2 regions of the Roseateles sp. GW835-FHT13E02 genome follow, and region 2 is predicted to be linked to the other one. Evidence: riboswitches for the same ligand, from Rfam matches in the RefSeq annotation. Region 2 holds a riboswitch; the other holds the start of a gene.

What was found. A riboswitch is a leader RNA that binds a small molecule or an ion and turns the genes downstream of it on or off. The one in region 2 is predicted to bind glycine.
Region 1: linked by a shared signal. The riboswitch ahead of gcvT (glycine cleavage system aminomethyltransferase GcvT) and the one ahead of AC1Q6P_RS23230 (D-amino acid dehydrogenase) in region 2 are both predicted to bind glycine.

What each region holds. Positions count from the first base shown of each region.
Region 1 is NZ_JBXAGJ010000011.1:39,248-54,923, reverse strand. It holds gene AC1Q6P_RS12375 (L-serine ammonia-lyase) at 1-351, opposite strand, end outside; gene gcvP (aminomethyl-transferring glycine dehydrogenase) at 500-3,394, opposite strand; gene gcvH (glycine cleavage system protein GcvH) at 3,539-3,916, opposite strand; gene gcvT (glycine cleavage system aminomethyltransferase GcvT) at 4,025-5,155, opposite strand; glycine riboswitch at 5,220-5,328, opposite strand; glycine riboswitch at 5,345-5,448, opposite strand; gene AC1Q6P_RS12355 (hypothetical protein) at 5,609-7,708, shown strand; gene AC1Q6P_RS12350 (RES family NAD+ phosphorylase) at 7,723-8,451, opposite strand; gene AC1Q6P_RS12345 (antitoxin Xre-like helix-turn-helix domain-containing protein) at 8,464-8,892, opposite strand; gene AC1Q6P_RS12340 (amidohydrolase family protein) at 9,033-12,440, opposite strand; gene AC1Q6P_RS12335 (response regulator transcription factor) at 12,657-13,313, shown strand; gene AC1Q6P_RS12330 (sensor histidine kinase) at 13,310-14,662, shown strand; gene AC1Q6P_RS12325 (ABC transporter substrate-binding protein) at 14,731-15,676, opposite strand, start outside.
Region 2 is NZ_JBXAGJ010000036.1:6,693-22,368, forward strand. It holds gene AC1Q6P_RS23180 (branched-chain amino acid ABC transporter permease) at 141-1,178, shown strand; gene AC1Q6P_RS23185 (branched-chain amino acid ABC transporter ATP-binding protein/permease) at 1,188-2,972, shown strand; gene AC1Q6P_RS23190 (ABC transporter ATP-binding protein) at 2,998-3,747, shown strand; gene AC1Q6P_RS23195 (HD domain-containing phosphohydrolase) at 3,900-6,653, shown strand; gene AC1Q6P_RS23200 (helix-turn-helix domain-containing protein) at 6,675-7,406, opposite strand; gene AC1Q6P_RS23205 (cytochrome P450 family protein) at 7,556-8,623, shown strand; gene AC1Q6P_RS23210 (antibiotic biosynthesis monooxygenase family protein) at 8,620-9,051, shown strand; gene AC1Q6P_RS23215 (bleomycin resistance protein) at 9,048-9,503, shown strand; gene AC1Q6P_RS23220 (CreA family protein) at 9,604-10,068, shown strand; gene AC1Q6P_RS23225 (GGDEF domain-containing protein) at 10,163-11,890, shown strand; glycine riboswitch at 11,950-12,043, shown strand; glycine riboswitch at 12,045-12,163, shown strand; gene AC1Q6P_RS23230 (D-amino acid dehydrogenase) at 12,336-13,643, shown strand; gene fusA (elongation factor G) at 13,813-15,676, shown strand, end outside.

The sequences.
Region 1 (15,676 bases), on a different contig from region 2:
CTTGAACAGCACCAGGTCCTTGGCCTCGTTGAACTCGATCTCATGCTCACCGCCCAGACGGATGCGGCCGCCGCTGCGGATGGCGTCGAGGTAAGCCGGCACCTGCTCGACATCGACCGTATCCGGCTCATGGCCGGCCAGACCCAGCAGCACGGCCTTGTCGCTGCCGTGGCCCTTGCCGGTGGCGCCCAGCGAGCCATACATCTGCGAGATCACGCGTGCCGTGCGCTCGAGCTGGCCTTCGTGGCGTAGGCGTTGCACAAACATGCGTGCCGCACGCATGGGGCCCACGGTGTGCGAGCTGGACGGGCCGATGCCGATCTTGAAGAGGTCGAAGACTGAAACGGCCATGGGGCCTCCAAGCGTTGGTGTGAGATTCGAGCACGGCCCGATGAATCAGGCCGGCCTTGTGACAAAAAAGCCGGCTGGCGTCGATGGTGAGAGGTCCATCAGACAGCAAGCCGGCTCTGGCAGGGCGGTGCCGAGCGTCCTGGGACGCTCAGGCGTAGTCGCTCATCGGCGGGCAGGAGCAGCTCAGGTTGCGATCCCCGTAGACGTTGTCCACGCGGCCCACCGGCACCCAGTACTTCTGGCGGCGCAGCGAGGCCACCGGGTAGGCGGCTTCTTCGCGGCTGTAGCCGTGCGTCCACTCGGCGGCCAGCAGGCTTTCTGCCGTGTGCGGGGCGTTGACCAGCGGGTTGTCTTCTGCCGTCCAGCTGCCGTCGGCCACCTTGGCGATCTCGGCGCGGATGGCCAGCATGGCGTCGCAGAAGCGGTCCAGCTCGAACTTGGATTCGCTTTCGGTCGGCTCCACCATCAAGGTGCCGGCCACCGGGAAGGACAGGGTGGGCGCATGGAAGCCGTAGTCGATCAGGCGCTTGGCCACGTCTTCGGCGCCGACGCCGGTGGCGTCCTTCAACGGGCGGATGTCCAGGATGCACTCGTGGGCCACACCGCCGCCCTTGATGCCCTCGATATTGCCGCTGAAGTGGATGTCGTAGGCATCGGCCAGGCGGGCGGCCACATAGTTGGCCGAGAGGATGGCCACTTCGGTCGCAGCCTGCAGGCCCTCAGCGGCCATCATGCGGCAGTACATCCAGCTGATGGGCAGCACGGCGGCATTGCCCAGCGGTGCGGCGGACACGGCGCCGATGGCGGTCTTGCTGTCGTAGCCGGCCGAACGGTGGGTGGGCAGGAAGGGGACCAGATCGGCCACCACGCAGACCGGGCCGACGCCCGGGCCGCCACCGCCGTGCGGAATGCAGAAGGTCTTGTGCAGGTTCAGGTGGGAGACATCGCCGCCGAACTCGCCCGGTGCGGCCACACCGACCAGGGCGTTCATGTTCGCGCCGTCCACATAGACACGGCCACCGTGGCTGCGCACCAGGGCGCAGATTTCCTTGACCTGGGTGTCGAACACACCGTAGGTCGAGGGGTAGGTGATCATGATGGCGGCCAGGTTGGCGCTGTGCTGCTCGCACTTGGCCTTGAGGTCGGCCAGGTCGATATTGCCTTCCTTGTCGCACTTGGTCACCACGACCTGCATGCCCACCATCTGGGCCGAGGCCGGGTTGGTGCCGTGGGCCGATTCGGGGATCAGGCAGATCCTGCGATGGCCTTCATTGCGGGACTCATGCCAGGCCTTGATGGCCAGCAGGCCGGCGTACTCACCTTGCGAGCCGGCATTGGGCTGCAGGCTGATGCCGGCATAGCCGGTGGCTTGGCACAGCCAGGCGGTCAGCTGTTCGTTCAGCTGGGCATAACCCTGCAGCTGATCGTGCGGGGCAAACGGGTGCACGCCGGCGAACTCGGGCCAGGTGATGGGGATCATCTCGGCCGTGGCGTTCAGCTTCATGGTGCAGGAGCCCAGCGGGATCATGCTGCGGTCCAGCGCCAGGTCCTTGTCCGACAGGCCGCGCAGATAGCGCAGCATTTCGGTTTCGGAGTGGTAGCGGTTGAACACCGGGTGGCTCAGGTAGGCGCTGGTGCGCTGCAGCTCGGCCGGGATCAGGCTGGCGATGCCCTTGTCGAACGCGCTCAGGTCCGGCAGGGCCTTGCCATCAGCAAACACGGCCAGCACGGCGGCCAGGTCGGCGCGGGTGGTGGTCTCGTCGAGCGACAGGCTCAGGGCCTCGGCGCTGGCGCGGCGGAAGTTCATGCCGGCGGCCACGGCGCGGGCCTGGATGGCCGCGGTCTGTGCGCCGGTCTGCACATGCAGGGTGTCGAATGCGCTGGCGTTGCCGAGGGCAAAGCCCAGGCTCTTCAGGCCTTCGGCCAGCACGGCGGTGAAAGAGGCCACGCGCTGGGCGATGCGCTTCAGGCCTTGCGGGCCGTGGTACACGGCGTACATGCTGGCCACCACGGCCGGCAGCACTTGAGCGGTACAGATGTTGGAGGTGGCCTTCTCGCGGCGGATGTGCTGCTCGCGGGTCTGCAGGGCCAGGCGGTAGGCGGGTTTGCCATGCGCGTCGATGGACACACCGACCAGGCGGCCGGGCAGGCTGCGCTTGTACTCGTCCTTGCAGGCCATGTAAGCGGCGTGCGGGCCGCCATTGCCCATGGGCATGCCGAAGCGCTGGGTCGTGCCCACGGCGATGTCGGCGCCTTGCTCGGCGGGGGCCTTGATCAGGGTCAGGGCCAGCAGGTCGGCGGCAGCGATCAGCAGCGCACCTTGGGCATGGACCGCGTCGGCGGCGGCTTGCAGGCTGCGCACATCGCCGTTCACGCCGGGGTATTGCAGCAGGGCGGCGAAGCACTCGTTCTTGCCAGCCTCGGAAGCCGGGCCTACCACCACGTTGAAGCCCAGGGGCTCGGCACGGGTGCGCACCACTTCCAGGGTTTGCGGCAGCACGTCGTCGGCGACGAAGAAGGTCTGGCTCTTGCTCTTGCCCACGCGGGCGGCCAGGGTCATGGCTTCGGCGGCGGCGGTGGCTTCGTCCAGCATGGACGCGTTGGCAATCGCCATGCCGGTCAGGTCGGTCACCATGGTCTGGAAGTTGACCAGGGCCTCCATGCGGCCTTGCGAGATTTCAGCCTGGTAGGGCGTGTAGGCCGTGTACCAGGCGGGGTTCTCGAGGATGTTGCGCAGGATGACGCCCGGGGTCAGGGTGTCGTAGTAGCCCTGGCCGATATAGCTCTTGAGCACCTTGTTCTTGCCCGCCAGCGCCTTCAGCTCGGCCAGGGCCTGGGCTTCGGTCGCGGCAGCCGGCAGGTCCATGCCCACCGAGCGCTTGATGCTGGCGGGCACCACGGCTTCGATCAGGGCGCGGCGCGAGGCGGCACCGATCACCGACAACATGCCGGCTTCGTCAGCGGCATCGGGACCGATGTGGCGGGCTTGGAATTCGGTGGCGTTCTCAAGCACCGACAGGGGCTGCAGGGCGGACATCAACATGGCAAATCCTTGGAGCCTGGCGCCGCTTGTGGCAGCCTCAGGCTGTTTGTGTTCGGGAGAGCCTGCCACAGCAAGGCGCAAGGACTGCGCTCTGTGGCAGGGGGTGCCGCGGCCTCACTCATGGAGCCGCCGCGGCCGGTTTGATCAGCTGTTCTTGACCAGCTCGTCGTAGGCGGTGCTGTCCATCAGGCCGTCCAGCTCGGCCGGATTGCTCAACTTGACCTTGAAGAACCAGCCGGTCTTCAGCGGGTCGCTGTTGGCGAGCGACGGGTCGTCGCGCAGGGTTTCGTTGACTTCGGTGATCTCGCCGGCGACCGGCATGTAGACGTCGGCGGCGGCCTTGACCGACTCCACCACGCCCGCCACTTCCTTGGCTTCGAAGCTGCTGCCCACGGCCGGCAGGTCCACGAACACCACATCGCCCAGGGCGTCTTGTGCGTGCACGGTGATGCCCACGGTGACGATGCCGTCGGCTTCGATCTGGACCCACTCGTGGTCAGGCGTGTACTTGATGTTGCTCATGCGGTGCTCCGTTGCTTTCGGAAGGTGGAAAGGAGAAAGAAAATGAAATGTAGGGTGCCCGATCGGTGCCGGGCAAGCGCGACGTGAGCCGAGCCGGCTCTCGTCCGTTCAGCCGCGGTAGTAGCCGTTGGGCGTGAACGGGGTGCTGGCCACCGTCATCGGTGTGCGCTTGTCGCGGACGATGGCGAAGACCTCGGTGCCCAGGGCCGCAAATTCCTTGGCCAGGTAAGCCAGGGCCACCGGCTTGCCCACCGTGGGGCCCAGGGTGCCACTGGTGACCACGCCGATTTCCACGCCCTCGGCGTTGACCAGCTTGGCGCCTTCGCGCACCGGCATGCGTTCGCTGCTGACCAGGCCGACGCGCTTGCGTGTGGCGCCCTTGGCCAGCTGCTCGTCCACCACGGCCGCGCCGGGGTAACCGCCGGCGCGGGCGCCACCGGCGCGGCGCACCTTCTGGATGGCCCAGGTCAGCGAGGCTTCCACCGGGGTGGTGCCGGTGTCGATGTCATGGCCGTAGAGGCACAGGCCCGCTTCCAGGCGCAGCGAATCGCGCGCGCCCAGGCCGATGGGCTTGACCTCCGGCTGGGCCAGCAGCTTGCGGGCCAGCTCGACCGCCTTGTCTTGATGGACCGAGATTTCGAAGCCGTCTTCGCCGGTATAGCCCGAGCGGGTCAGGAAGGTCTCAATGCCGTCCAGATTGAAGAAGCCGCCGGTCATGAAGGTCAGCTTGGCGACTTCAGGGTTCAGGCGCGACAGGGCGGTCACGGCTTGCGGGCCTTGCAGGGCCAGCAGGGCTTGCTCGGGCAGGGGCAAGACCTGGCACTTGTCGCCGATCTTGGCCTGCATGTGGGCGATGTCCTGCACCTTGCAGCCGGCGTTCACCACGACGAAGAGGTCGTCCGGGCGGCGGGCGATCATCAGGTCGTCCAGGATGCCACCTTGTTCATTGGTGAACAAGGCATAGCGCTGCTTGAACAGGCCCAGGTCGATGACATCGACCGGCACGATGGTTTCCAGCGCGGCAGCAGCGCCGTCGCCGATCAGGCGGACCTGACCCATATGGGACACGTCGAACAGGCCGGCGGCCGCGCGGGTGTGCTTGTGCTCGGCCATCACGCCGGTCGGGTACTGCACGGGCATGTCGTAGCCGCCGAAGGGCACCATCTTGGCGCCGAGTTCGATGTGCAGGGCGTGCAGGGGGGTCTTGAGCAGGGGAGCGGAGGAGTCAGCAGCGGACATGGGAGCAGCTTTCGAGGGCAATCATCTGGCCCACGCCCCTGAGACCGGCTCAAGGAGTGGGGGGAATGCCCTCGCTGTCCGCTTTACCTGAGAGATTGGCCACCGGCGTATTGCCAACAGCTTGCCCCTTCGGTGGACGGGCTCGAAACCCGTCTCTCTCCAGTGAGGACGCCCGACGTTTTGTGAACGGGCGTTTTATCAGTCCTTTTGCCTGAGCGTTCGCAGCGTGGGATCACCAGTGCCACTGCGCCTTCGGCGGCTTCCGCGAGGAAGCTCTCTCCTGACGGCGGCGATTGTAGCCCTGGTTTTTGCGCAAAAAGTGGCTCCGTGGCGAGGCCTCTTCGCAAATCCACAAATGCGCCGGCTTCCTCACGTTCATCACGCCATGGCGGGCGCTGCTTCTGCCTATGCTGGCCGCAGCATGAATCACGCCTTGCAGGCAACACCGCGCCCATGAGCCACACCACGCCCGAAATTCATCTCTGCATCCAGCAGCCCGGGGCCTATGTGCACTCCCTGGGCTTGCTCGATCAGGCGCGCTACTTCCGCTACCAGTTCCGCCGCCTCGGGGCCGAGGTCAGCATGGCGAAGAACCGGCTGCGCCACGGTGCGATCAATTTCATCTTTGGCGCCCATCTCGGTTTTGAGCCGGCCTTGCTCGATCGCCATGTCTGCGTGTTTGTGAACCTGGAGCAGCTGGGCGAGGGCGGCGCCCAGGTCTCGCCCGAGTATTTGCAGCTGCTGGCGAACTGGCCGGTGGTGGACTACGACGCCGCCAACTGCAGCGCCTACCGCGCCCGGCCGGATCAGGTGCCGGTGTTCCCCCTGCTGCATGCACCGTACCTGAAGCCGGCGGAATCCATCCCGCTGGAGCAGCGGCCCATCGATCTGCTGTTCATCGGCAGCATGAACGAGCGCCGCCGCGCCTGGCTGGATTGCATCGAGGCCCTGGGCTTGAGCGTGGCCTTGTTCGATGGCCCGCTTTACGGCCCCGAGCGCGATGAGTTCATCCGCCAGGCCAAGGCCGTGCTCAATGTGCATTTCTACGAGAGCAGCCGCTTCGAGCAGACCCGGGCGGCGATCTGTCTGTCCCTGGGTACGCCCGTCATCTCCGAGCGCGTGCCGGGCACCGAGGTGCATCCGGCCTTCGAGGACTCGGTCCTGTGGCTGGAGGGCGGGCAGCTGGAGCAGTTCTTCAGCGAGGATTTCGGCACGCCGGCGTTCTTTGATTTCGCCCGCCTGGCGCTGGAGCGCTTTGAGCAGGCCGACCCGGCCGTGGCCTATGCCGAGATGCTCGCCTTTGCGGCCAACCATGCCGTCGAGCGCCTGCCGGCCCTGCCGCAAGAGCCCTGGCGGCCGCAGCGCCTGCATATGGGCGCTGGCGCGGATTACAAAGCCGGCTGGCTCAACATCAGCCGCGATGCCGAGCAAGAGCCCGATCTGCTGCTCGACCTGAGCCGCCCGCTGGACCTGCCGCTGCGCGATCTGTCGGCCGCCCATGGCCCGATCGAGCTGCACGGCGAAAGCCTGGAACTGCTCGATGTCAGCGGTCTGCAGCATGAGGCCGCGGGCCTGAAGGCGGTGCTGAACCAGGCTTTGCGCCTGCTGCAAACCGGCGGCGAGCTGCAGCTGGACCTGGCCGGTGCCTTGCCACCTGAGCCTGCAGCTGCTGCGGGCTGGCTGGCCGCGCCCGATCTCTTCAGCAGCTTCTGGCAGGCGTGCGGCGAGGATTTCTGGGCGCTGGGCTGGTTCGAGCAGCGCTTCGAGCTGCTGGCCCATGCCTATTTCGATGCCCAGGCGCGGCCCTGCGAAGCCGATTCGGCCCTGGGCACGCGGGTGGTGATGCGCAAGATCGAGAGCTCGCTGCGCGAGCGCACCACGGCGCGGGCGCGCCAGAGCCGCTTGCGCCTGCCCGACGATGCCGTGGACGCGGCCCATCGCCTGTTGCCGGCCGGCCCGTCGGCGCAGGCCGGCGCGACCAAGAAGTTCAAATGGTCCATCCTCGTGCCCAGCCTGCCGGCACGGCGCGAGCTGCGCAAGCGCATGCTGGCCATCCTGGAACCCCAGGTGGCTCGCTATCCCGATGTGGAGCTGCTGGTGCTCGAGGACAACCGCAGCCGCGAGTACGGCCCCAAGCTACAGGCCATGATCGACATCGCCCAGGGCGAGTACCTGAACTTCGTGGACGATGACGACGAGATCTCCGAGCACTATGTGGACACCATCTACCCCTTGCTGGACGGGGTCGATTGCGTGGGCTTTTCGGCGCGCATCAGCGTCGAGGGAGGGCCCTTCAAATCGGTGTTCTACAGCATGAAGAACAAGGTCTGGGTCGATGCGCCCGAGGGCTATTACCGCAACCCGCAACACCTGACCCCCATCCGCAGCGAGCTGGTGCGACAGATCCCCTGGGTCGGCCACTACGGGGCGGATCGCACCTGGTCGCACAAGATGTCGGCCTCCGGCCTGCTTCAGACTGAAAACGTGACCGACGCGGTGCTCTACACCTACTACGCCACGCAGAAAGAAAACCGCGAAGGCGTCTGGCGCTGAGCGCTGCTGAGCAATCAGATCACGTGGTGGCCTGACTTCAGGTACCAGTCGGCCATGCGCTGGCCGTTCCAGCGCAGGGTCACATGCTCGGCCTGTCGGGCCGGTGGCAAGGCGGCGCGCGGGGTGAACAGGGCCACGCACTGGCCGCCGGGCTGGCGCACGCTGTCGTAGATCAGGCCCGCGCTGCCTTGCTCGCGCAGGCGCCGGGCGAAGGGCCGGGAGGCGGCGTAGGAGTTCGCATCCAGCAGCGCCAGCGCGCGAGGGTCTTGGTGCTCTGCGCGCAACTCATGCAAATCAGCCTGCACCGTGACGCGGTAGCAGCGCAAGTCCACATCGATGGCCGGCTCGGCCGTGCGGGCGAGAAAGAGCGCGCGGTGGTGGCTGACCTCGGCCACGGCGGTTTCCAGCGTGGCCGCGGCGTAGTAGACGCCGTAGCTGCCGTCGGAAAAACGGCTGCCCTCGGGGTTCAGGTGGGTGAAGGCTGCCATGATGGGGCTGCTGCCGGGGCCGCAGAGGCGCTGTTCGGGCGGCACCAGGCTCAGCTCGCCGAGCTGATCGCGCAGGCGCGGGTTACCCAGCGCCTCGATGGCGAAGACCACGGCCAGATCGGCCGGCTCGGCCACCGCATCGAACAGCAGCACGGGTGGGTAGCGGCTGGGCAGCAGGCGGCAGGAGTCCGGCCAGTGCACGGGGATGCAGGGCAGGGCGATCGGGGCAGCAGGGGGCAGGGTGGAGGAGCTCAAACGCCAGGTCTTTCAGGCCCAGCCGCCGCGCTGTGCATCCAGGTACTGGCGCACGACAAAGAGATCGGCGATCTGGCCGCCCAGCATGCGCGAAAGGGCGCTGCCGCCGCCGAACAGGGGCGCGCTGTTGGCCTTCTTGATCCAGGCATCGGCCCGCTCCGGGATGGGCAGCAGGATTTGCAGGCTGGCGTAGATGCTGAACAGATGGGACAGGCGCTCCAGCGTGGCGCCGTCCAGGCCGGCCTTGATGCGGCCGGCTTTCCAGTCGTAAAAAGTGGTGCGGCCGCAGCCGAGCAGGCGCTGCTGTTCTTCATTGCTCAGGCCCCAGGCCTGGGCCATGCGGAAAAACGTGCGCAGCGCCGCGCCGGCGGCGGCCGGGGTGTGCAGATCGGGCAGGCCCGGCTGCGGCTGGCTGTGGAAGTCCGAAGGAAGGGCGGCCATGGCGAACTCCTGGCAGGTGGGCGGCGCCGGCCTGGGCAGGCAGGAGAGGCGCCGCTGAGGAGTTCAGTGTAAGTTCTTTGGCGAATGAAAACAAGAATTCAGTACGGAGCTGAATTCCCCCTCTCGCCGCCCTCTGGGCTTCAGTCCTCCTCGCCGCCGTGACCGTGGCCATGGCTGTGTGCCTCGACCGGCATGCTGCGGCCGTCGGCGCCGTCGAAGAAGAAGGGCTTGCGGGCCTTCTGGCGCGGCAGCACCTCGTTCATGCTGCCGACCTCGAAGACCCGGCCGTTCTGCATCACATGGCTGATGCGGTCGCTCTGACGGATGTCCTTGAGCACATCGCCGTCGATGATGAGCAGATCCGCCAGCTTGCCCACCTCGAGCGAGCCCAGGTCCTTGTCCAGGCCCAGGTAATGCGCCGGGTTGGCGGTGGCGGTGCGGATGGCTTCCAGCGGCGTCATGCCGCCCAGGCCGAACATCCACATCTCCCAATGGGCACCCAGGCCTTCGCGCTGACCGTGGGCGCCGATATTGGCCTTGACGCCGCCGCGCTGCAGCTCGGTGGCGGTGCGGGCGACGCGGATGACGTTGAAGTCTTCCTCGGGCGCGGTCTCACGGCGCACGCTGCGTGACTCCAGCACGGCGCGCGGCACATACTTGCTCAGCAGCGGGTGTTTCCAGACCTCCGTGCGGGCGTACCAGTAATGTTCGCCGTCCAGGCCGCCGTAGGCCACGTTGAGCGTGGGCGTGTAGCCGACTTGCGTCTGCGTCCAGAGCTGCTTGACGTCGTCATAGACCTCGGCCACCGGCAGGGCGTGTTCGATGCCGGTGTGGCCGTCGACGATCATGCTCATGTTCAGCTGGAACAGCGAGCCGCCCTCGGGCACCACCATCATGCCGGTCTGGCGCGCGGCCTCGATCACCTGCTGGCGTTGCTCGCGGCGTGGCTGCTGGTAGCTCTTGACGCTGATGGCGCCCGCGGCCTTCTGGCGCTTGAGATGAACCAGCGCATCGTCCAGGTTGTTGACAGGGGCATTGATGCTGCCCTTGGCGCCGTAGAGGATGGAGCCGGTCGAGTAGATGCGCGGGCCGGTCACCAGGCCGGCGCGCTGCATCTCGGCTTGCGTGAAGATGTCGCCGTTGCGGTTGGACGGGTCGTGGATGGTGGTCAGGCCAAAGGCCAGAGAGGCGTAGTTGATCCAGCTTTGCTGCGGGATGATTTCGCTCTCACCCATGCCGCCGTGCCAGTGGGCATCGATCAGGCCGGGGATGATGGTCTTGCCGCGTGCGTCCAGGCGTTTCGCATCGGCCGGGATCTGCACCTGATCGGCGCGGCCGATGGCGGCGATGCGGTTGCCCTGCACCACGATCACGCCGTCCTCGATCACCTCATCGCCCTTCATGGTGGCGATGCGGGCACCGCTGATGGCGATGCGGCCGGCGGGCTTGTCGCTGACCTGGCTGAAGCCGATCTTGCGGCCGGCTTGCTGCACCGTCTCGGGCTTGAAGGTGCTGGCCACCGGTTTGCCGTCCGCATCCACGGCCGCGGGCGGGAAGGCCTCGGCCAGGCGGGCGCTGAAGAGCTCGTCGCCATGGCTGAACCAGAGCTGCTGGCTGTCGCCGCTCCACTGCATGTTTTCGCCGGCGACCACGTCGAACTGGCGCACCGGCAGCGCGTCCATCTTGGGGCCCACGGTAATGGTCTTGCCGGCCTGCGGCAGCGGCGTCACATAGGCATGGCTGCGCTCGACAAAGCCCAGCCACTGACCATCGGGCGAGAGGCTGTATTGGCTGACGTATTCGCTGCGCGCGACCTCGGTTTCACTGCGGTCCTTGAGCTCGATGCGCCAGAGCGAGCGGCGCGAATCGACCTCGCTGCTCATGCTGGAGCGGCTCACATACACCGCGTCGTTGCGGGCGCCGAACTGCGGGCTGTCGCCGTCCTTGCTGATGCGCTGCGGCTCGCCACGTCCATCCGCCGCGGTGATGTAGACGCCGTTCTCCAGGCCATGCCAGGGCGTGGTCAGGTAGCCGCCTCTGGCCTTGACGTAGGCGATCTGCCGGCCATCAGGCGAGAAGCGCGGCGAAAGGTATTTGCCGGGCGCCTTGGTGATCACGGTTTCGCGGCCGCTGGCCAGGTCCAGCTTGCGCACGCTGCCGAGCTTCTCGTCGTTCCAGCTCACATAGACCAGCTCGCGGCCGTCGCGCGAGAAGCTGGGGAAGAACTCGAAGGCCTCGCCTTGCTGCTGGGTCAGGCGGCGCGGCGCGGCATCCGAGCGCAGGTCCTTGAGGTAGAGATGGCCCAGGGCCGAGTAGACGACCGATTTGCCATCGGGCGAGGTGTTGACCCAGCGCAGCTGCTTGACGGCGAACTGATCGGGCGCCACTTCTTGCGGCACGCGCAAGGCCTCGCGCACCTCGCGCTGGTCTTTCACATGGAAGGGGATCTCGGCGGCCGTGCTCTTGAAGGGGTCGACGCGCCAGAGCTTGCCCTGGGCCCAGAGGACGATCTTTTGGGCGTCCGGCGTCCAGGCAAAGGCCGGGTAGACGCCGTTGATGGACCAGCTCTCCTGCAGATCGCGCTCGAGCTGGCCCCAGGCAGCGAACTCGCGGCCGCTGCTCAGGTCCTTGAGGAAGAGCGTGCTCTGGTTGCGCACCCGGCGCACAAAGGCCAGGTACTTGCCATCGGGCGAGGGGGTGGGGCGGACGGCGCCGCCGGCGCCTTGCACAAAGGCCTCGACCGTGCCGTCGCTGAGGTCCTGTCGGAAGATTTTGAAGATCTCGCCGTTGGAGTTCTTGTTGTACTCGAAGCTGCGGCCCGGCGTGGTGTCTTGCGAGTAGTAGAGGTATTTGCCGTCGGGCGAAAGCGCGGGCTCGCCCAGGTCTTTCTGCCAGTTGGGCTTCTCGTTCAGCTGCACGCCCTTGTTGCCGGCTGCGGCGCCATCCACATGGAAGAGCCAGATCTCGCCCGAGCCGGCCGAGCGGGTGCCGGTGTAGTGCTTGCGCGCGGCGATGTACTTGCCGTTGGGGTGCCAGACTGGGTTGTTGAGCAGGCGGTAGTCTTCCTTGGTCACGGCGCGGGCGCCGCTGCCGTCGGCATTCATCACCCAGATGTTGTCGCCGCCGCCGGCGTCGCTCTGGAAGGCGATCTGGCGGCCATCGGGTGAGAAGCGGGCCTGCTGCTCCCAGGCGATGGAGTGGGTCAGGGGCTTGGCCTCGCCGCCTTCGATGGGCAGCAGGTAGAGGTTACCGAGCAGGTCGAAGACCAGCTGCTTGCCGTCCGGGCTCACGTCCACGCTCATCCAGGTTCCGCTGCGGGTGTCGATCTGCACCTGGCGGCCGATGCCGGGTGGCTGGTTGACGTTCCAGGTTTTCTTGTCGGCAGCTTTCTCAGTCGCCTTTTCGGCAGCCGGGGCTGTTTGGGCCACACCGCTGTGCACGGCTCCCAGCAGGGCGACGGCCAGGGCGCAGGCGCGAAAGGCGGAGGGGCAGGTCTTGCCCGCGGTGGCGGGGCTCAGAAACAAAGGTGTGGCAGTGCTTGTGCTCATGGGATGACTTGGGTGAAGTGCCGGGCGAGGATAGCGACAGCCGCCTCCTGCAGCCATGAGCAATTGCCCTCTGCGGCGGGCTCCTTCGCGTCAGTTGGGCGCTGCTCGCGCAAGTGCCTGAGCGGCGCCACGGCTCATTGCCGTGGTGCCCGTCTGAAGCTGAGCTGAAGTGGGGCGCTCTCCACAGTGCTACCGTTGCAGCAGGAGGTAAGGCGCATGCGTCTGATGCTGCTTGAAGATGACGACACCTTGGGCGAGGGCTTGAGCGAGTTCCTGCGCCTGGAGGGCCATCTGGTGGATTGGTTCCAGAGCCTGCGCGACGCGCAACTGGTGATCAGCGAACCCTACGACCTGCTGCTGGTCGATTGGCAACTGCCCGATGGCTCCGGGGTTGACTGGATCCGCCAGCTGCGCGCGCGCGGCCTCGGGCTGCCCATCGTCGTGCTCACTGCCAAGGACCGGCTCAGCGAGCGCATCCAGGGACTGGACAGCGGCGCCGATGATTACCTGGTCAAGCCATTTCAACCGGAAGAGCTGGCAGCGCGCATCCGTGCCCTGCAGCGGCGTTCGCTGTCGCAAGGTGCACAGCGTCGGCGCCTGTCCGCGGAGGTGGACATGGATCTGGCGGCCAAATGCGTGTACCGAGGCGACCAACGCGTGGACCTGACCGCACGGGAATGGACGCTGCTGGAGGCTTTGGTGAATCGCGCGGGCCGGGTGGTGTCCAAATCCGATCTGGAGGCCTTGACCCAAGGCTTCGAGGGCGAGGCAGCCAGCAATGTGGTCGAAGTACATGTCTTCAATCTGCGGCGCAAGCTGGGGCGTGCGTTGATCGAGACCGTGCGCGGCCTCGGCTATCGGGTCAGCCCATGACGACGAGCACGCTGCCCAGCTTGCGGGCCGAACTCTCGCGCAGCCTGTGGTGGATCAGCGCCGCCTGGCTGCTGACCGTGCTGCTGAGCGTGGTGTGGGTGGTGCGTCACGAGGCCGAGGAGTTGATGGACGAGGCTTTGCGCGAATCTTCGGAGCTGATCTATGGTCTGCTGAAGCAGGGCGTCCGCCTGCCCGACGAGCTGCAGGGTCAGGTCTTGCCCGCGCCGCCGCACAAGGAGCATCTGGTCTGGCAACTGCTGGACAGCCGCTCTGCCCAGGTGCTGCGCCGCTCCCATATGGCGCCGGCGCGCGCCTTGTTGATGCCAACGCGCCGCGGCCTTTTTGATGCGCCGGGCGGTTGGCGGCTTTATGCCATACCCATGCCGGACGGCCACAGCACCTTGCTGGTGGCCCAGACTCGGGCCGAGCGCCTGGAATCGCGTTACGGCGCGCTCCTCGCACTACTGGCTGCGGCCCTGGCGGTCAGTGCGTTCTGGGCGGCACTGCTGAGCCGGCGCGTGCGGGCCACCTTGCAGCCGCTGGCGGCCTTGGGCACGCAGATCCAGGCTTACGACCCTATGCGCGCCGAGACCGATCTGCCTCCAGCCAGCCGGGCGGAGCTGCTGCCGGTGCGCAGCGCCATCCATGAGCTGGGCCAGCGTCTGGCCTTGCGGGTTCGCCATGAGCAGGCCTTTGCCGCACATGCCGCCCATGCCTTGCGCACCCCGCTGGCCGGCATGGACGCACAACTGGCCTTGGCTCAGCGTGAGGCCGACGAAGCCTCGCGGCCCCGCATCCTGCGCGCTCGGGCCGCGGCCGAACGGCTCAAGCGCGTGGTTTCGTCCCTGCTGCTGATGTTCCGCAGCGGGGCGGAGCTGGATGTGCAGGACCTGAGTCTGGGTGATCTGGCCGACCTGGCTCAGCGTTTGCCCCTGGATCAGCTGCAACTGCATGTCCAGGCTCCGGCGGACCGAACAGTTCCAGTGCGTGCCGATCCCAATCTGCTCAGCGCTGCCTTGGCCAATCTGCTGGACAACGCCCTGCGTCACGGTGCCGAGCAGGCCTGGCTGAGCCTGCAACTGGAGGCGGACGGCATGGTCCGCTTGCGCCTGCGTGACGACGGTCCGGGCGTGGATGCGGATCGCCTGGCCCAGTTGCAAGCCGGCCTGAATCAACCTGAAGACGCGGCTGCGGTCGGCCTGGGCCTGCGCCTGGCCCAGTTGGTGGCGCAAGCGCACGGCGGCTGCTTGAGCCTGGAGATCCCAGCTGCGACGGGCGGCCGCGGGCCCCGCGGTTTCGCGGTATGCCTGCAATGGCCGTCCAGAGGCCCGGGATCGCGCGCCGGCTAGCCGCGATCCAGGGCTGGGAACCCGCGGGAAGCTGACTCAGCCCATGGCTTGTCCCGCAGCGCTGGCGCCTATTGCCTGCGGCTGGCTTCGACCATGCGCTTCATGGCCTCGGCCGTGCTCATTTTGTCGCTGTTCCAGAACTGGCTGACCACGTCCTTGAGCGCCCACTCGATGGACGAGGGCGCCGCCATGCCGTTGGCGATCGAGGGCAGCAGCGAGGCCTGCTTGGCGGCGGTGCTGAACTCTTGCGCCGAGGCCTTGGCGCAGTCGTCGAAGCGGTCCATCTTCATGCCCAAGCGCACCGGGATGCTGCCCTTGCTGAGGTTGAAGGCCTCCTGGAACTCGGGCGACATGACGGCGCTGGCCAGGTCTTTCTGCGCCGCGCTGTTGGCCGGGTTCTTGAGCTTGAACATGGCGAAGGAGTCCACCACATAGATGAAGCTCTTGGCCGTGCCGGGCGCCGGGGTGCAGATGAAGCCTTTGCCTGGCTGGCTGCCGGCGGCGAGGAACTCGCCCTTGGCCCAATCGCCCATCAGCTGCATGGCCGCCTCGCCCTTGATCACCATGGCTGTGGCCAGGTTCCAATCCCGCCCCGGGGCATTGCGGTCGGTGAAGGGTTTGATGCGTTTGTAGGTGCTGAGCACCTTGTCCATGGTCGGACTGTTCAGCGCGCTGGCCTCGCGCAGCACAAAGGCCTGGCGGTAGAACTCGGCGCCGCCCACGCCCAGGGTCACGGTCTCCAGCAGGGTCAGGTCTTGCCAGCTCTGCCCGCCATGGGCCAGGGCGATCACGCCGGCCTTCTTCAGGGTTTCGGCGGCGGCAAAGAACTCGTCCCAGCTGCTGGGTACCTTGGCGCCCACGCGGGCAAACACTGCCGGATTGACCCAGAGCCAGTTGACCCGGTGCACATTGACTGGCACGGCGATGTAGTCGCCCCGGTACTTCATTTGGTCGCTGACGACCTGGGGCAGCAGCTCGTCCCAGCGTTCGGCCCGGGCCACTTCGTTGATGCTG
Region 2 (15,676 bases):
GGCAAGAATGCAAACAAGGGCGAAGCAGGCAGTCTAGCGGCAGGCCGGTTTGTCAATGCGGCCCTGTCCCGAGCGGCGCCCGGCCCTCACTTGTTTAGAGTCGGACGCATCCGCCACGCTCTCGCTGCCACTGCCTCTCCATGGATTTATCAATCGCCAGCATCCTGCTGCTCGACGGCCTGAGCAATGGCGCCATCTACGCCCTGCTGGCCCTGGCCACCGTGCTGGTGTTCACCGTGACCCGGGTGATCTTCATCCCGCAGGGTGAGTTCGTGGCTTTCGGCGCGCTCACCCTGGCCGCCCTGCAGCAAGGCCAAAGGCCGGGCACTGTGGTGTTTTTGCTGAGTCTGACCGGCCTGGTCGCCCTGCTCGACCTCGGGGCCGGGTGGCGGGCGGGTGAGGCGGCCACGCCCCTGCTGCGGCGGGTGGTCCAGGCCGCCGCCCTGCCCCTGGGTCTGAGCGCCCTGGCCTGGTGGGCGGCGCCGCTGCAGCTGCCCTTGCTGCTGCAGGTGCTGCTGACCCTGGCCATTGTCACGCCCATGGGCCCCTTGCTGTACCGCCTGGCCTACCAGCCGCTGGCCGACGCCTCGGTGTTGGTGCTGCTGATCGTCTCGGTCGGCGTGCATTTCAGCCTGACCGGCCTGGGCCTGCTGTTCTTTGGCGCCGAGGGCTCGCGCAACCCCAGTTTCTGGGACAGCAGCTTCACCCTGGGCCCGCTGTTCATGGCCGGGCAGACGGTGATCATCCTGCTCGCCTCGCTGGCCCTGATCGTGCTGCTCTGGCTGTTCTTCGAGCGCAGCCTCTACGGCAAGGCCTTGCGGGCCACAGCGGTGAACCGGCTGGGTGCGCGGCTGATGGGCATTTCCAGCACGGCTGCGGGCCGCCTGTCCCTGGCCATGGCGGCCTTCATCGGCGCGCTCTCGGGCGTGCTGATCAGCCCGACCACGACGATTTTTTACGACAGCGGTTTTTTGATCGGCTTGAAAGGTTTCGTCGCCGCAGTGTTCGCCGGCCTGGCCAGCTATCCCGGCGCGGCACTGGGCGCGGTGCTGGTGGGGCTGCTGGAGTCCTTCAGCTCCTTCTGGGCCAGCGCCTTCAAGGAGGTGATCGTCTTCACCTCCATCCTGCCGGTGCTGCTGTGGCGCTCGCTGCGCAACCCGCACTCTGACGAGCATTGAGCCGTGACCATGCGACTGAACCGCAGCCTCCTGCTGCCCATCCTGGGCCTGGCCCTGCTCTTTGCCCTGCCCCTGCTGCCGGTGCCCGAGTTCTGGATCACCCAGCTCAACTACATCGGCATGTTCGCCCTGGTCAGCCTGGGCCTGGTGCTGCTGACCGGCGTGGGCGGCCTGACCTCTTTCGGGCAAGCCGCCTTCGTAGGCTTGGGCGCCTACAGCACGGCGCTGCTGAGCACCCAGTTCGGACTCTCGCCCTGGCTGGGCCTGCTGGCGGGCTGGCTGCTGACCGGTGGCGTGGCCTGGTTGCTGGCCCTGCTGACCCTGCGCATGTCGGGCCATTACCTGCCGCTGGCGACCATCGCCTGGGCGCTGAGCCTCAACTTCAGCATGGCCAATCTGGAGGTGCTGGGCAAGTACGACGGCATCCTCGGCCTGCCGGCGCTGCAACTCTTCGGCCTCAGCCTGCAGGACGGCCGCGCCATCTACGGTCTGATCTGGGGCATCGCCCTGCTGGCCGCGCTGGCGGTGCGCAATCTGCTGGACTCGCGACCGGGCCGCGCCATCCGTGCGCTGAACGGCGGCGTCACCATGGCCGAGGCCATGGGTGTGTCCACCTTCCGCTACAAGGTCATCATCTTCGTGCTGGCGGCTCTGCTGGCGTCCACCTCCGGCTGGCTGTTCGCCCATGTGCAGCGCACGGTCAACCCCAGCCCCTTCGGCCTGAAGATGGGCATCGAGTACCTGTTCATGGCCGTGGTCGGCGGCGTCGCCAGTGTCTGGGGTGCCTTTGTCGGCGCCGGGGTGTTCAAGCTGGTGGAAGACCAGCTGAAAGAGCTGCTGCCCGCCCTGCTCGGCAGCAATGGCAATTTCGAGATCATCGTGCTGGGCATCGTGCTGGTGCTGGTGCTGCAGCATGCGCCGCGCGGGCTCTGGCCCTATGCCCAGCAGCTGCTGCAGCGCTGGTGGCCCAGCCCGCGGCGAATGCAGGATTGGAGCCAGGCGGAGCCCCTGCCCCAGCGCGCCAAGCCGCAGGCGGGCGAGCCACTCTTGCAGGTCGAGCGCCTGCGCAAACAGTTCGGCGGCCTGGTGGCCGTGAACGATGTCAGCTTCGGCATCCGGGCCGGCGAGATCATCGGCCTGATCGGCCCCAACGGCGCCGGCAAGTCCACCACCTTCAACCTCATCACCGGCGTGCTGCCGGCCAGCGGCGGCTCCGTGCATTTCCGCGGCGAAGATGTGTCAGGCCTGCCCTCGCGCGAGATCGCCCGGCGCGGCGTGTCGCGCACCTTCCAGCACGTCAAGATGATGGCCGAGATGACGGTGCTGGAGAACGTGGCCCTGGGCGCCTATCTGCGCGGCCATAGCGGCACGCTGCGCGCCCTGCTGCGCCTGGACCGCGCCGAGGAGCAGCGCCTGTTCCGCGAGGCCGAGCTGCAGCTGCGCCGCATCGGCATGGCCGAGCAAGCGCATGAACTGGCGGGCAATCTGGCCCTGGGCCCGCAGCGCCTGATGGAGATCGCCCGCGCCTTGTGCAGCGACCCCGCCCTGCTGTTGCTGGACGAGCCTGCCGCCGGCCTGCGCCACAAGGAAAAGCAAGCCCTGGCCGAGGTGCTGCGCCAGCTGCAGCGCGAAGGCCTGAGCGTGCTGCTGGTCGAGCACGATATGGAGTTCGTGATGGGCCTGACCGACCGCCTGGTGGTGATGGAGTTCGGCACCAAGCTGATCGAAGGCACGCCGGCCGAGGTGCAGGCCAGCCCCGAGGTGCGCGCCGCCTACCTCGGCACCGAACATTGAATGCCTCTGCCAGGACGCTGAACCCATGAGCTCCCCCACACCCTTGCTGAGCGTGCGCGGCCTGCACGCCGGCTATGGCCGCGCCGAGGTGCTCAGCGGCCTCGATCTGGATCTGCCGGCCGGCCAGGTGGTCACGGTCATCGGCCCCAACGGCGCCGGCAAAAGCACCACGCTGAACGCCTTGATGGGCGTGCTGCCGGCACGCGGCCGCATCCTGCTGGACGGCGAGGACATTGCCGGCCTGAGCCTGGAAGAACGCGTGATGCGCGGCCTGGCCCTGGTGCCGGAAAAGCGCGAGCTCTTCACCACCATGAGCGTGGAAGACAACCTGCTGCTCGGCGGCTACCGGCCGCTGCGCCTGGGCCAGCGCGACTGGCGCGAGCAGCTGGCCCAGGTCTTCGAGCTGTTCCCACGCCTGCTGGAGAGGCGCGAGCAGCTGGCCGGCACCTTGTCCGGCGGCGAGCGCCAGATGCTGGCCGTGGGACGCGCCCTGATGGCCCGGCCCAAGGTGCTGATGCTGGACGAGCCCAGCCTGGGCCTCGCACCGCTGGTGGTGAAAGAGATCTTCCGCATCGTGACCACCTTGCGCGAGCGCGGCGTCAGCGTGCTGCTGGTGGAGCAGAACGCCCGCGCGGCGCTGGAGGTGGCCGACTACGGCTATGTGCTGGAGACCGGCGCCATCGCCTTGCAAGGCCCGGCCGCCGCCCTGGCCGGCGACGGTCGTGTGGTCGAGACCTATCTCGGCAGCGGCCGGCACAAGCCGGCCGCCATGTGACGGCTTGAAGAACCGCGGCGCGCAAAGCGCCGCCGGGCCTGAAATACTTGACGAATTCCCCGCGGGCTTGAAATCCGTCCTTGGGTTCACGCTGATACTGGCCGATGACCTGAAGGCCGCGACGACGGACCGGGGAGGAATCTTTGTCAGCCATGGATCTGTTTGCACTCAACCACGAAGTCACTGCCCTGGAATCGGCCCTGACCGAGCTGCAGGGTGAAGCGCGCCTGAGCGTGCTGCTGCCCCTGGCCTGGCATCTGCGCCAGCGCGACTGCAAGCGCGCCCTGCTGCTGGTCAACGAGGCCGAGGAATGGCTGGCCCAGGTGAGCTGGGATGAAGCCCGCAGCCAGGCCTGCCATGCACGACTCTTGCTGGTGCTGGGCGAGGTGGCCTGGTTGTTCGCCCAGCTCGATGCGGCCGAGCAGTACGCTGAGGCTGCGGTCGAGAACTTCGCCCAGCTGGGCGACCGCGTCGGCTGCGGTGACGGCCAGTTGCTGCGCGCCGCCCTGTGCACCGAGCATGGCGACAGCGCCACACGCGACGCCTGCCTGCAACAGGCGCAAGACGACTACCGCGCCGCCGGGGACGCCGAGCGCCAGCAGATCGTGCGCGCCATGCGCCTGAACCATGCGGCCTGGCGCGACACCACCGGCACGGCGGCACGGCTGCACAGCGAATTCGCCGGTCTGCCCCAGCCCCTGCCCCCGGCCCTGCAAGCCTGGGTCAGCAGCGCCAATGCCCTGGTGGCCGCCTTCACCGGCGAGCTGGGCATGGCGATCAAGCATTTTCTGCAGGCCCACCACGCGGCCATGGAAAGCGGCCAGATCCGCCACGCCGTGTTTTCAGCCAGCAATGGCGCGGACAATTTTGCGTCGCTCGGCGACCTGGATGCCGCCCTGGAATGGGACGAGCTGGCCCTGGCCCAGGCCCAGGCCTGCGGCTGGCCCGGCACCCTGGGCGGCGCGCAGATGCAGACCGGCAATGTGCTGCGCCTGCTGGGCCGCCTGCCCGAGGCCCACGCCATCCTGAACGAGGCGCTAGAGTCCATGCAGGCCCTGCAGCACGCCAGCCGCTACAGCCTGGCCCTGCAGTACCAGGGCGATGTGGCCCTGGACATGGGCGAGCCGGCGGCGGCGCTGGATTGTTTTCTGCAAGCCGAGACCATTGCCGTCAATCTGGGCGAGCCTTTCTATCTGCTGCGCTGCTGGCGCGGTCAGGCCAGCGCCCTGGGTCGGCTCGGCGAGCCCGAGCAGGCATTGAGCAAGATCTCGGCCGCCTTGCTCAATGCCCGCGAGCTGGGCAGCGCCGATGAGCAGATCAAGGTGCTGCGCGTCTTCGCCGAGCTCTACCAGCAATACGCCCTGCCCGCCCCCGAGGGCATGACGGCCGCCAGCCCCACCCTGCACTACCTGCTGCAGGCCTTGCAAATGGCCAGCAGCATCAAGGGCTACATCCTGCCCAGCGACCTGCTCGACGAGCTGGCCAATGCCTACGCTGCCACCGGTGATGCCGCGCAGGCTCGCCATTACGGCCAGGCCGCCGCAGCCGCGCGTGACAACAAGCGCCTGGACGATGCGCGCAACCGCGCCATGGCCATGCAGGTGCGGCAGGAGAGCGCCTTGGCCCGTGCCGAGGCCGAGTACCACCACCGCCTGGCGCAGGCCGAGAGCGAACGCGCCGCACAGCTGCAGGAGGCCAGTGCCACGCTGGAGACCCTGGGCCGCATCGGCCGCGAGATCACCGGCAGCCTCAACACCGACGCCGTTTTCGCCGCGCTGTATCGCCACCTCGGTCAGCTGCTGGACACCACCTCCTTCTTCGTCTACCTGCTGGAGCCGGGCGGCCATGCGCTCAAAGCCGCCTTCATCAATGAGGCGCGCCACCGCTTCCCCTCGCCGCTGATTTCGCTGCAAGATCCCGAATCGTTGACCGCACGCTGTGCCCGCGAACGCTGCGAACTGTTCTTCCCGTCCGCGCCCCGCAGCCATCCGCCCGGGCATCTGATGGGGCCACTGGAAACGCAGAGCATGATGTTCTCGCCCCTGCTGATCGGCGACCGGCTGCTGGGCGTGATGTCGGTGCAGTCGGTGGACAGCCATGCCTACGGCGAACGCGAGCAATCGATCTTCCGCACCCTGTCGGCTTACGCCGCCATCGCCCTGGACAACGCCGGCGCCTACGCCGCCGCCGAGACCGCGCGCCAGCAAGCGAACGCCGCGCTGGAGGCCCTGAACGAAGCCCGCGCCAAGCTGGCCGACCGCGCCGAATGGCTGGCCGAGGAGGTGCGCAAGGCCACCAACCAGATCGTTCAGCGCGAGCGCGAGACCGTGATCCGCCTGTCCAAGGCGGCCGAGTACCGCGACCCCGAGACCGGCGCCCACATCCTGCGCATGGCGCATTACTCCGAGCTGATCGCGCGCGGCCTGGGCTTGCCCGTTGCCGACCAGGAACTGCTGCTGGAAGCCGCCCCCATGCACGACATCGGCAAGGTCGGCATCACCGACAGCATCCTGCTCAAGCCCGGCCGCCTGACGCCGGAAGAGTTCGAGATCATGAAGCTGCACGCCAGCTACGGCTACGAGATCCTCAAGGACAGCTCCTCCCTGGTGCTGCAGGCCGGCGCCGCCATCGCTCTGGGCCACCACGAAAAATACGACGGCACCGGCTATCCGCAAGGCCTCCAGGGCGAGGCCATCCCCATCTTCAGCCGCATCGTCGCCGTGGCCGATGTCTTCGATGCCCTGACGTCCGAGCGCCCCTACAAAAAAGCCTGGACCTTGGAGGCCGCCGCCGCCCACATCAAAGCCCATGCAGGTAGCCACTTCGACCCGGACTGCGTGCGCGTCTTCTTCGAGCACTGGGACGAGGTGCTGGACATCCGCCAGCGCTTCCAGGACGAGGATTGATGCGCCGGGCGCGGGCGCGGCTCAGGCCTCGCCGAGCAGGCGACGCAAGCCCGCCCGACCGCGCGGCGTGATGCGCAGGGCGCGGCTGTCCAGCGCGCCCTCCACCCAGGCCTTGCGTTCCAGCAGCGCCAGCCAAGCTGCGCCCAAGGCGCCGCCCAGATGCGGCCGGCGCACGCTCCAGTCCATGCAGGGGCAGGCGAAGCGGCGCCGTTGGCGCAGCGCCGCCCCCAGATCCAGACCCAAAGCCGCCAACGCGTCCTGGCCCGCCGGGCTCAGCTGATAACTGCGAGCGTCCTCGGCTTGTACGATCAACCAGCCTTGCTGCAGCAGGTGCTCGTGCCAGCGCACGGCCCACTCGCCGGCCATGTGGTCGTAGCAACGCCGGGCCTCGCGCAGCTCGGGCGGCGTGCTTGGCTCAAAGCGCGGCAAGGCCTCGCTGTGCTGGCGGCCCGCCAGCACCAGCAGGGCCTCGAGCGCAGCGCCCACCTCGCCCCCGGCCAGGCTGTGGTAGCGATGACGCCCCTGGACCTCGCAACGCAGCAGGCCGGCCGCGACCAGGCGGCTCAGATGGGCGCTGGCCGTGGATGCGGCAATTTCGGCCGCCGCCGCCAGCTCGGTCGCAGTGCGGGCATGGCCATCGAGCAGGCAGCACAAGATGCGCGCACGCGCCGGCTCGCCCATGGCCTGAGCCAATGCGGCCAGGGCTTGATCGGCAAAGCCGGCGCCGCGGGGCGGCAAGGGTGTGTCATCCATGCTTCGATGGTAAGCGAAGCATGTGCGCGGCCAGCACCAGACACTGACGCCTCTGAACTCACTGAGCCCCTCTCTCCACCTCGATGCCCTGCCCCTTCACCTCCCCACTTCCACCCGACGCCCCATCCAGCCCAGCGGCCGACACCCCCATGGCCGCGCAGGACTGCAAGCGGTTTGATTTCGACCCCATCTTGCAAGCCCATGTGATCGCGGGGCCGGATCTGCTGCGTCAGGCGCTGAGGCATCCGGACCTCGGCGTGCGGCCGCCCGATCAGCCCCTGCCGCCAGCCTTGCAGGGCCGCCGCTTCGGCGCCATTTACGGCCAATGGCTGCGCATGCGCGAAGACCCCGCACGCAACGCAGAACGCCAGGCGCTGGAGCAGGCCCTGACCTCGCTCGACCGCCGCGTGCTGCAGGCCGAGGCCCAGCATCAAGCCCGCCTGGCCTTGAGCCAAAGCTGGGAGGCCTGGCAATGGTCCAGCCTGCCGGCCAGCCTGGCCGCCATGCTGGGCGTACCCATGTCCAGTGCAGCGGATCAAGCCTCGCTTCGGCAGCAGCTCCAGGCCCTGGCCCAGGCGCTACGACCGGAAGCCGGGCCGCGCGAGCTGGACGCGGCCGACCAGGCTTGCGAAGTCTTGACGCAGGGCCTGGGTCGCCAGGGCCCTGCGCCGCTGTGGAGAGGCTTGAGCCTGCCGAACTGGGATGCAGCAGCCCAGGCCCTCGGTCTGCTGTGGCAAAGCCATGAGGCCGGCGCCGGGTTGCTGGGCCAGGCCCTGCTGGCCGGCGCGGGGCATGAGGCAGAGCTGCTGCGGCTGGCGCAGAGCCCGGGCGTCATCCAGCACACGCGGCGCTGGGCCTTGCACGACTGCCGCTTGGGTGACAGCTACATACCGCGGGGCACGGCCCTGCTTCTGCGCCTGGCTTGCGAGCCCGCGGAGCCGGGCGCCGGTCTGAGCTTCGGGCACGGCCGCCATCAATGCCCGGGCCAGGAACTGGCCTTGCTCATGGCGCAGGCGGCCCTGGGCGTCGCCCGCCAGGCCTTGGCGCAGGGCATCGCGCCCCCGTCCTGGCAGGGCCACCATGCACTGGCCCATGCCCGCGTGCCGCGCCTTGCCGACAGGGCCGACCGAGCCGAGAGCCTCGTGCTTGCTGACGCCGAGCTGCCCACCGAGCGAGCGCCAGCACCCTCGACCACAGCCCAGGAGTCGCGCCCATGATCCTCGTGGTGTTTGAAGTGAAGCTCGCAGCCGGCCAGCGCGAGCACTACCTGGCGTTGGCGGCGGCCTTGCGGGCGGAGTTGGCGCAGATCGACGGCTTCATCAGCATCGAGCGTTTCCAAAGCCTGAGCGATCCCGACACGCTGCTCTCGCTGTCCTGCTTCCGTGACGAAGCCGCCGTCCAGGCCTGGCGTTCGCAAGCCGCCCACCGCGAGGGCCAGGCCCAGGGTCGCGCGACAGTGTTTGCCGACTATCGCTTGCGCGTGGCCGCCGTGCTGCGCGACTACGGCTTGCACGATCGCGTGCAGGCACCGGCGGACAGCCGGCAGGCCCTGGAAGCGCCCCTCGCCGGCGGCGCGCAACTCGCCCAGCCAAGCCACGGATGCCGCACACAATCGGCGCTTCGCCACGCCCCCCATCCACCGTGAACCGCTGCGCGCCCACCGAACCCTTTTGGAACCCCATGGTGCCCGAGCTCGCCGTCAGCGATCTGGCTGCATCGCTGCACTTCTACCGGGCCTGCGGATTTGAGGTCCGCTTTCGCCGCGATGATCCTCCGTTTGCCTATCTGGAACTCGGCCGCGCACAGCTGATGCTGGAGCAAGACCACGCGCACAGCTGGCTGACCGCGCCGACCGAAACGCCGCGTGGCCGCGGCATGAATCTGCAGATCGAGGTCGAGGATGTCGAGCAGCTCCAGGCGCAGCTGCGCCAGTTCGGCTGCCCCCTCTTCCGCGCGCTGGAAGAAAGCTGGTACCCGGTGTCCGAGCGGGAAGAAGAAGGGCAATTGGAGTTTCTGGTACAAGACCCGGATGGCTATCTGCTGCGCTTTTGCCAAGTCCTGGGCTCACGCGAACGCCCGAGCCCTGGCGAGCACTAACGCCCCACCACTCGACGCCACCGCACACGCCGCCACCATGCCCAAGACGCACACCCTGCTCGCCTCGAAGATCTCCTCGTTCTGGCGCCGTGCCGGCCTGATGGGGCTGGGAATCGCAGCTCTTTTCTTGGGCCTGCCGGCCCGGGCGAGCGGCGAGGCCGTGGGCGAGGTCGACACTGCGTTCAAGCTGATCGGCCCCGATCACAAGGTGGTGGTGGAGGCCTACGAAGACCCCAAGGTCTCGGGCGTGACCTGCTACGTCTCGCGCGCCAAGACCGGCGGCATCAAGGGCGGCCTGGGCTTGGCCGAAGACAAGGCCGAGGCCTCCATCGCCTGCCGTCAGACCGGGCCGATCGGTTTCGCCAAGCCCCTGGCACGGCAGGAAGAGGTGTTCAACGAGCGCATGTCCCTGGTGTTCAAGAAACTGCGCATCGTGCGCATGGTCGACAGCCGGCGCAACACCCTGGTCTACCTGACCTATTCGGACCGCCTGGTCGACGGCTCGCCGCAGAACAGCGTGACCGCCGTGCCGGTGGATCGCGCCACGCCGATTCCGCTCAAGTGAGCGCAGTGCCAGGCGGCAAGCCCGAGACCTTGAACGCCGGCCGATGAAAGCCCGAGCACAGCCTCCCTGCCGCCCCCGGCTCACGCCGGAGCAGGTGGACGCGCTGAATGCCGAAGCCTACGCGCTGCGCATGTCGGACACGCCGCGGGCCTTGTGTCTGGCGCAGCAGGCCCATGAGCAGGCCCTGGCCGTCGACCATCCGCGCGGCCTGGCCTATGCCTTGCTGCGCTGGAGCCTGTGCGAGTTCATCCTGGGCCAGCCGGTGGCGCCGCTGCAAGCCCGGCTGGATCGGGCCCACAGCCTGCTGGAGGCGCTGGGCGAGATCGATGGCCATCTGGATGCCTTGAACTTGCAGGCCCTGATACAGGCCCGCCAAGGCGACTACGAAAAGGCCCTGCATTTGGACCAGCGAGCCCTGGAACTCGCCCGCCTCCACCAGGCCAGTCATGCCGAATCTCGCGCCCTGAACAATATGGCGGTGACCCGCCTCACGCAGGGCCAATTCCCGGAGGCCCTCGAGTTGCTTCAGCTCAGCCTCGCACTGGCCGAGCACAACGGATCCATCGTCGACCAGGCCTATGCCCTGGGTCAGCTGGGCCAGGTGCTGCAAGGCATTGGTGAGATGGACTTGGCCGCGGAGCATCTGCAGCGCAGCCTGCGCTGCGCGCGCCAGACCCAGGACCTGGCGCGCCAGGCGACCAGCGCGCTGGACCTGGGCACACTGCTGAGCAAACTCGGCCAGCATGCAGAGGCTTGCCTTCTTCTGGACGAAGCGCTGAACCTGTCGCGGCGCACCGGCAATGTCAACGATCTCGGCCAGGCACTGCTGGGCCTGGGCCAGTCCTGCCTGGCGCGAGGGGCAGTGGACGCGGCCCTGGCCGCCTTCGAAGAAGCCCGGCCGCTGGCCCTGAGCGTGGGCGACAGCCCATCGCTGTGCAGCATCGAGTTGGGCCTGGCCGACGTGTGGCAAGCCCGGAACGATCTGCCGCAAGCCCAGGGCGCCCTGGAACGCGCACTGGCTCATGCCACGAAAGGCCGGCTCACCGCCCTGGCAAGCCAGGCTCATCGGGCCCTGTCCGAGCTGGCCGAGCGGCGAGCCGATCACGCCCTGGCCCTGCAGCACTACAAGGCCCACCATGCCTGCGAACAACGCCTGCTGGGCGAGCACTCGCAGCAGCGCCTGCGCGGCCTGTTCGTGCGCCAGCAGGTCCAGGCCCTGAGCCAGGAATTGCAGGCAGCCCGACAGACGGATCAGGAAAAGCAGGCCTTGCTGACGCAGCTCGCGGCGCAAGCCGACTTGCTGCGCCAGCTCAGCCATGAGGACGCCCTGACCGGCCTGGCCAATCGCCGCTGGCTGGACCTGCTGCTTGAACAGGAGTGCGAGCGCGCGGCGCGCTTTCGCCACCCGCTCAGCCTGGCCATGCTGGACCTCGATCACTTCAAGGCCGTCAACGATCGCTTCGGCCATGCGGTGGGCGATGCCGTGCTGCGCCAGCTTGCTCGCCTGCTGCGTGACCACTGCCGGCGCGCCGATGTGGTGGCGCGTTATGGCGGCGAGGAGTTCACCCTGATCCTGGTGGAGGCCCCCCTGCCCCTGGCCAGCCAGCTGTGCGACAAGCTGCGCCAGCAGATCGAGCGCTTTGACTGGCGCAGCCTGCACCCCGATCTGCATGGCATCACCGTCAGCATGGGCCTGGCCGGCAACGCCGAAGCCCACACGCCCGAAGCCTTGTGCGCCCTGGCCGATGAGCGCCTCTACCAAGCCAAGGGCGAGGGCCGAAACTGTGTCCGTCCGACCGGACTCCTGGCCGACTCTCGCTGATCCCAGGGCTGCCCCGCATTTGCCCTGACTTCGCACACAGGCAAGCCCGTCTACACTGCACACCGGATTCAGGAGAGTGCAGGCCCGCTTTGGACCCTGCCGCCGAAGGCGCAAGCTCCCATACTCGCTCAGGCCCCGTACTGGATCCGTCAACAAGCCGAATGCTGGAGAGAGCGGCCCGCGCAGACGATGCGCAAGCCGCCACCGAAGGAGCAAGGCCATGCCCCCGGGGCGCGGCTGAATCTCTCAGGTAACAGGGACAGCGGGAGCGGCGCGCGTCAAGCGCACGCTCTTGCTGCCACTGCCCGATCTGTGCTCTGCCCGGCTCGCGCCCCACCCTGGGGTGCCTCACCTGCCTGGAACGAAACACAGCCCGAGCTGGGCCTGGGCGTACGCCTGCGCGTCTCACGCAACGGTCTGTTTGTCTTGTTTCAGGAGTGCACACATGCACGCAATCGTCCTGGGCGCCGGAGTCACCGGCGTCACCACCGCCTGGTATCTGCGCCAATCGGGTTTTGAAGTCACCGTGATCGACCGCCAACCCGCGGCCGGCCTGGAAACCAGCTATGCCAACGGCGGCCAGATTTCCGTCTCGCATGCCGAGCCCTGGGCCAACCCGGGCGCGCCGCTCAAGGTCTTGAAATGGTTGATGAAGGAGGACGCACCCCTGCTCTTCCGCCTGCGCGCCGACCCGGCCCAGTGGCGCTGGGGCCTGCAGTTCCTGCGCGAATGCACGCCGGGCCGCACCGCCCACAACATCCGCAACATCGTCAACCTCGGCCTCTACAGCCGCGAGCAGCTGCAGCGCCTGCGCGCCGCCACCGGCATCGCCTACGACCAGCGCCAGCAAGGCATCCTGCACTTCTACACCAGTGAGCAGGAATACGCCGCGGCGCAGGAGCCGGCTCGCATCATGCGCGAGCAGGGCTGCGAGCTGGACATGAAAACGCCCGAGGAATGCGTGGCCATCGAGCCGGCGCTGGCGCAATGCCGCGCGCAGATCGTCGGCGGCAGCATGACGCCCAGCGACGAATCGGGTGACGCCCATCGCTTCACCCAGGCGCTGGCCGCCCTGGCCGCGCAGGCCGGGGTGGAGTTCCGCTACCAAACCCGGGTGCTGGGCTGCGAGCGCGAGGGCCAGGATCTGGCGCGGGTGATCGTGGCCGATGCGAACGGTGAAATCGAGCGGCTGGCCGCCGACCGCTTTGTGCTGTGCCTGGGCTCCTTCAGCCGCGGCCTGGCGCGCGAGCTGGGCGTGTCGCTCAACATCTACCCGGCCAAGGGCTACTCGATGACGCTGCCGGTGATCTCGCCCGCGCACAGCTACCAGGTCTCGCTGACCGACGACGAGTACAAGCTGGTGTTCTCGCGCCTGGGTGATCGCCTGCGCGTGGCCGGCACGGCCGAGCTCAATGGCTATGACAGCACGCTCAATCTGCGCCGCTGCGAGGCCTTGCTGCGGCGCACGCGCGAGCTGTTCCCGCAGATGGTGGCGCCTGAGGGCCAGCCCAGCGGCGCCCAGTACTGGACCGGCCTGCGCCCGGCCACGCCCTCCAACCTGCCTTACATCGGCGCCAGCCGCGTTGGCCGCCTCTTCCTCAATACCGGGCACGGCACCCTGGGCTGGACGCACAGCTGCGGCTCGGCCGCGGCCCTGGCGGACCTGATCTGCGGCCGCCGGCCCGAGCTGGATTACGCCTTCTGCGGGCCCGAGCTCGGCGCCTGGGCCGGCCGGGCGCAGGCGGCCACTTGAGTGAATCGGCCCAGACCCGCCGGCGCGGGCCTTGTAAGCCGGCCGGCCTTCCTCTACCCTGAGGCCAGAGCCGAGCGGACCCGTCCCTTGCGTCAGAGCCCGGCACCGTGCATGCATCCATCACCGCGCCCCACGAAAGCCGGGGCGCCGGAGAGCCAAGGAGACTGCCATGAGCCCGAGCCCGAACGGCGACGCCAGCCGCGCCCCATCCTCCACCGGCGCGCCCCAGTCGCTCCTTTCGCCAGCGGTCGCGGCCTTGCGCAGCCTGGCCCTGGTCGGCCCCGCGGCGGCCGGCAAGACCAGCTTGCTGGAGGCCTTGCTGCTGCAGGCCGGCGCCATCACCCAGGCCGGCACGGTGGAGCGCGGTAACACCGTCAGCGATTTCGATCCGCTGGAGCGCCGCCTCCAGCATTCCCTGCACAGCAGCGTGGTGCACCTGGAGCATGGCGGCGTGCGCATCCACGCCATCGACACCCCCGGGGCGGCCGATTTCATCGGCCAGTCCCTGCCGGCGCTGGAGGCCGTGGACACGGCCGTGCTGGTGCTCAACGCGCAAAGCGGGCTGGAGCCCATGGCCAGCAAGATGATGGAACCCGCCGCCCAGCGCGGGCTGTGCCGGCTGATCGTGATCAACAAGATCGATCTGGCCGAGCTCGACCTGCCAGGCCTGCTGGCGCAGATCCGCACGGTGTTCGGGCGTGAATGCCTGCCGCTGAACCTGCCGGCCGAAGGCGGGCGGCGCGTGCTGGACTGTTTCTACAACATCATCGGCCAGGCCGATTTTTCCTCGGTGGGCCAGGCGCACCAGGCCCTGGTCGAGCAGGTGGTGGAGGTGGATGCCGCGTTTGTGGACCGTTATCTCAGCGAAGGCGATGTCGACCCGCGCGAGCTTCACGCGCCGCTGGAGCAGGCCTTGCGTGAGGGGCATCTGATCCCGATCTGCTTCACCTCGGCGCGCAGCGGCGCCGGCGTGGCCGAGCTGCTTGATGTGATCGAGCGCCTGCTGCCCAACCCGGCCGAGGGCAACCCGCCCCTGTTCCTGCGCGGCGAGGGCCCCGAGGCCCTGCCCCTGCAAGCCTTGCCCGAGCCCAGCGCCCATGTGCTGGCCCATGTGTTCAAGATCATCTCCGACCCCTACCTCGGCAAGATGGGCGTGATGCGCGTGCACCAGGGCACGCTGCGCCGCCACAGCCAGCTCTTCATCGGCTCGGCGCGCAAGCCCTTCCGGGTCAGCCACCTCTTCCTGCTGCAGGGCGGCCGGCATGTCGAGGTGGAGCAGGCCCTGCCGGGCGAGCTCTGCGCCATCGCCAAGATCGACGACCTGCACTACGACGCCGTGCTGCACGACGCGCCCGAGGATGCCCACATCCATTTGCGCCCGCTGGACTTCCCCGTGCCCGTGCATGGCCTGGCCATCCGCCCGGTTCGCCATGGCGACGAGCAAAAGCTCTGGGAGCAGCTGAGCCGCCTGGTCGAGGAAGACCCCTGCCTGCGGCTGGAGCAGGCTGGCCAGACGCAAGAGACCGTGATCTACGGCCTGGGCGAGCTGCACCTGCGCCTGCTGCTGGAGCGCCTGCGTGAGAGCTACAAGTTCGAGCTGCACACCCAGCCGCCACGCGTGGCCTACCGCGAGACCATCTCCGCTGCGGCCGAGGGCCATTACCGCCACAAGAAGCAGAGCGGCGGCGCCGGCCAGTTCGGCGAGGTCTATCTGCGCGTGGAGCCGCTGGCGCGCGGCGCGGGCTTTGAGTTCATCGACGCGGTCAAGGGCGGCACCATCCCGGGGCAGTTCATGCCGGCCGTGGAGAAAGGCGTGCGCTCAGCCCTGGCGACCGGCGTGGTGGCCGGCTACCCGCTGGTGGACCTGCGCGTGACGGTGTTCGACGGCAAGCACCATTCGGTGGACAGCAAGGAGGTGGCCTTTGTCACCGCCGGCCGGCGCGCCCTGATCGCCGCGGTCCAGGAAGCCCGGCCCCTGGTACTGGAGCCCGTGGTGCATCTGGAAGTCCAGGCGCCGGAAGCCGCGATCGGCG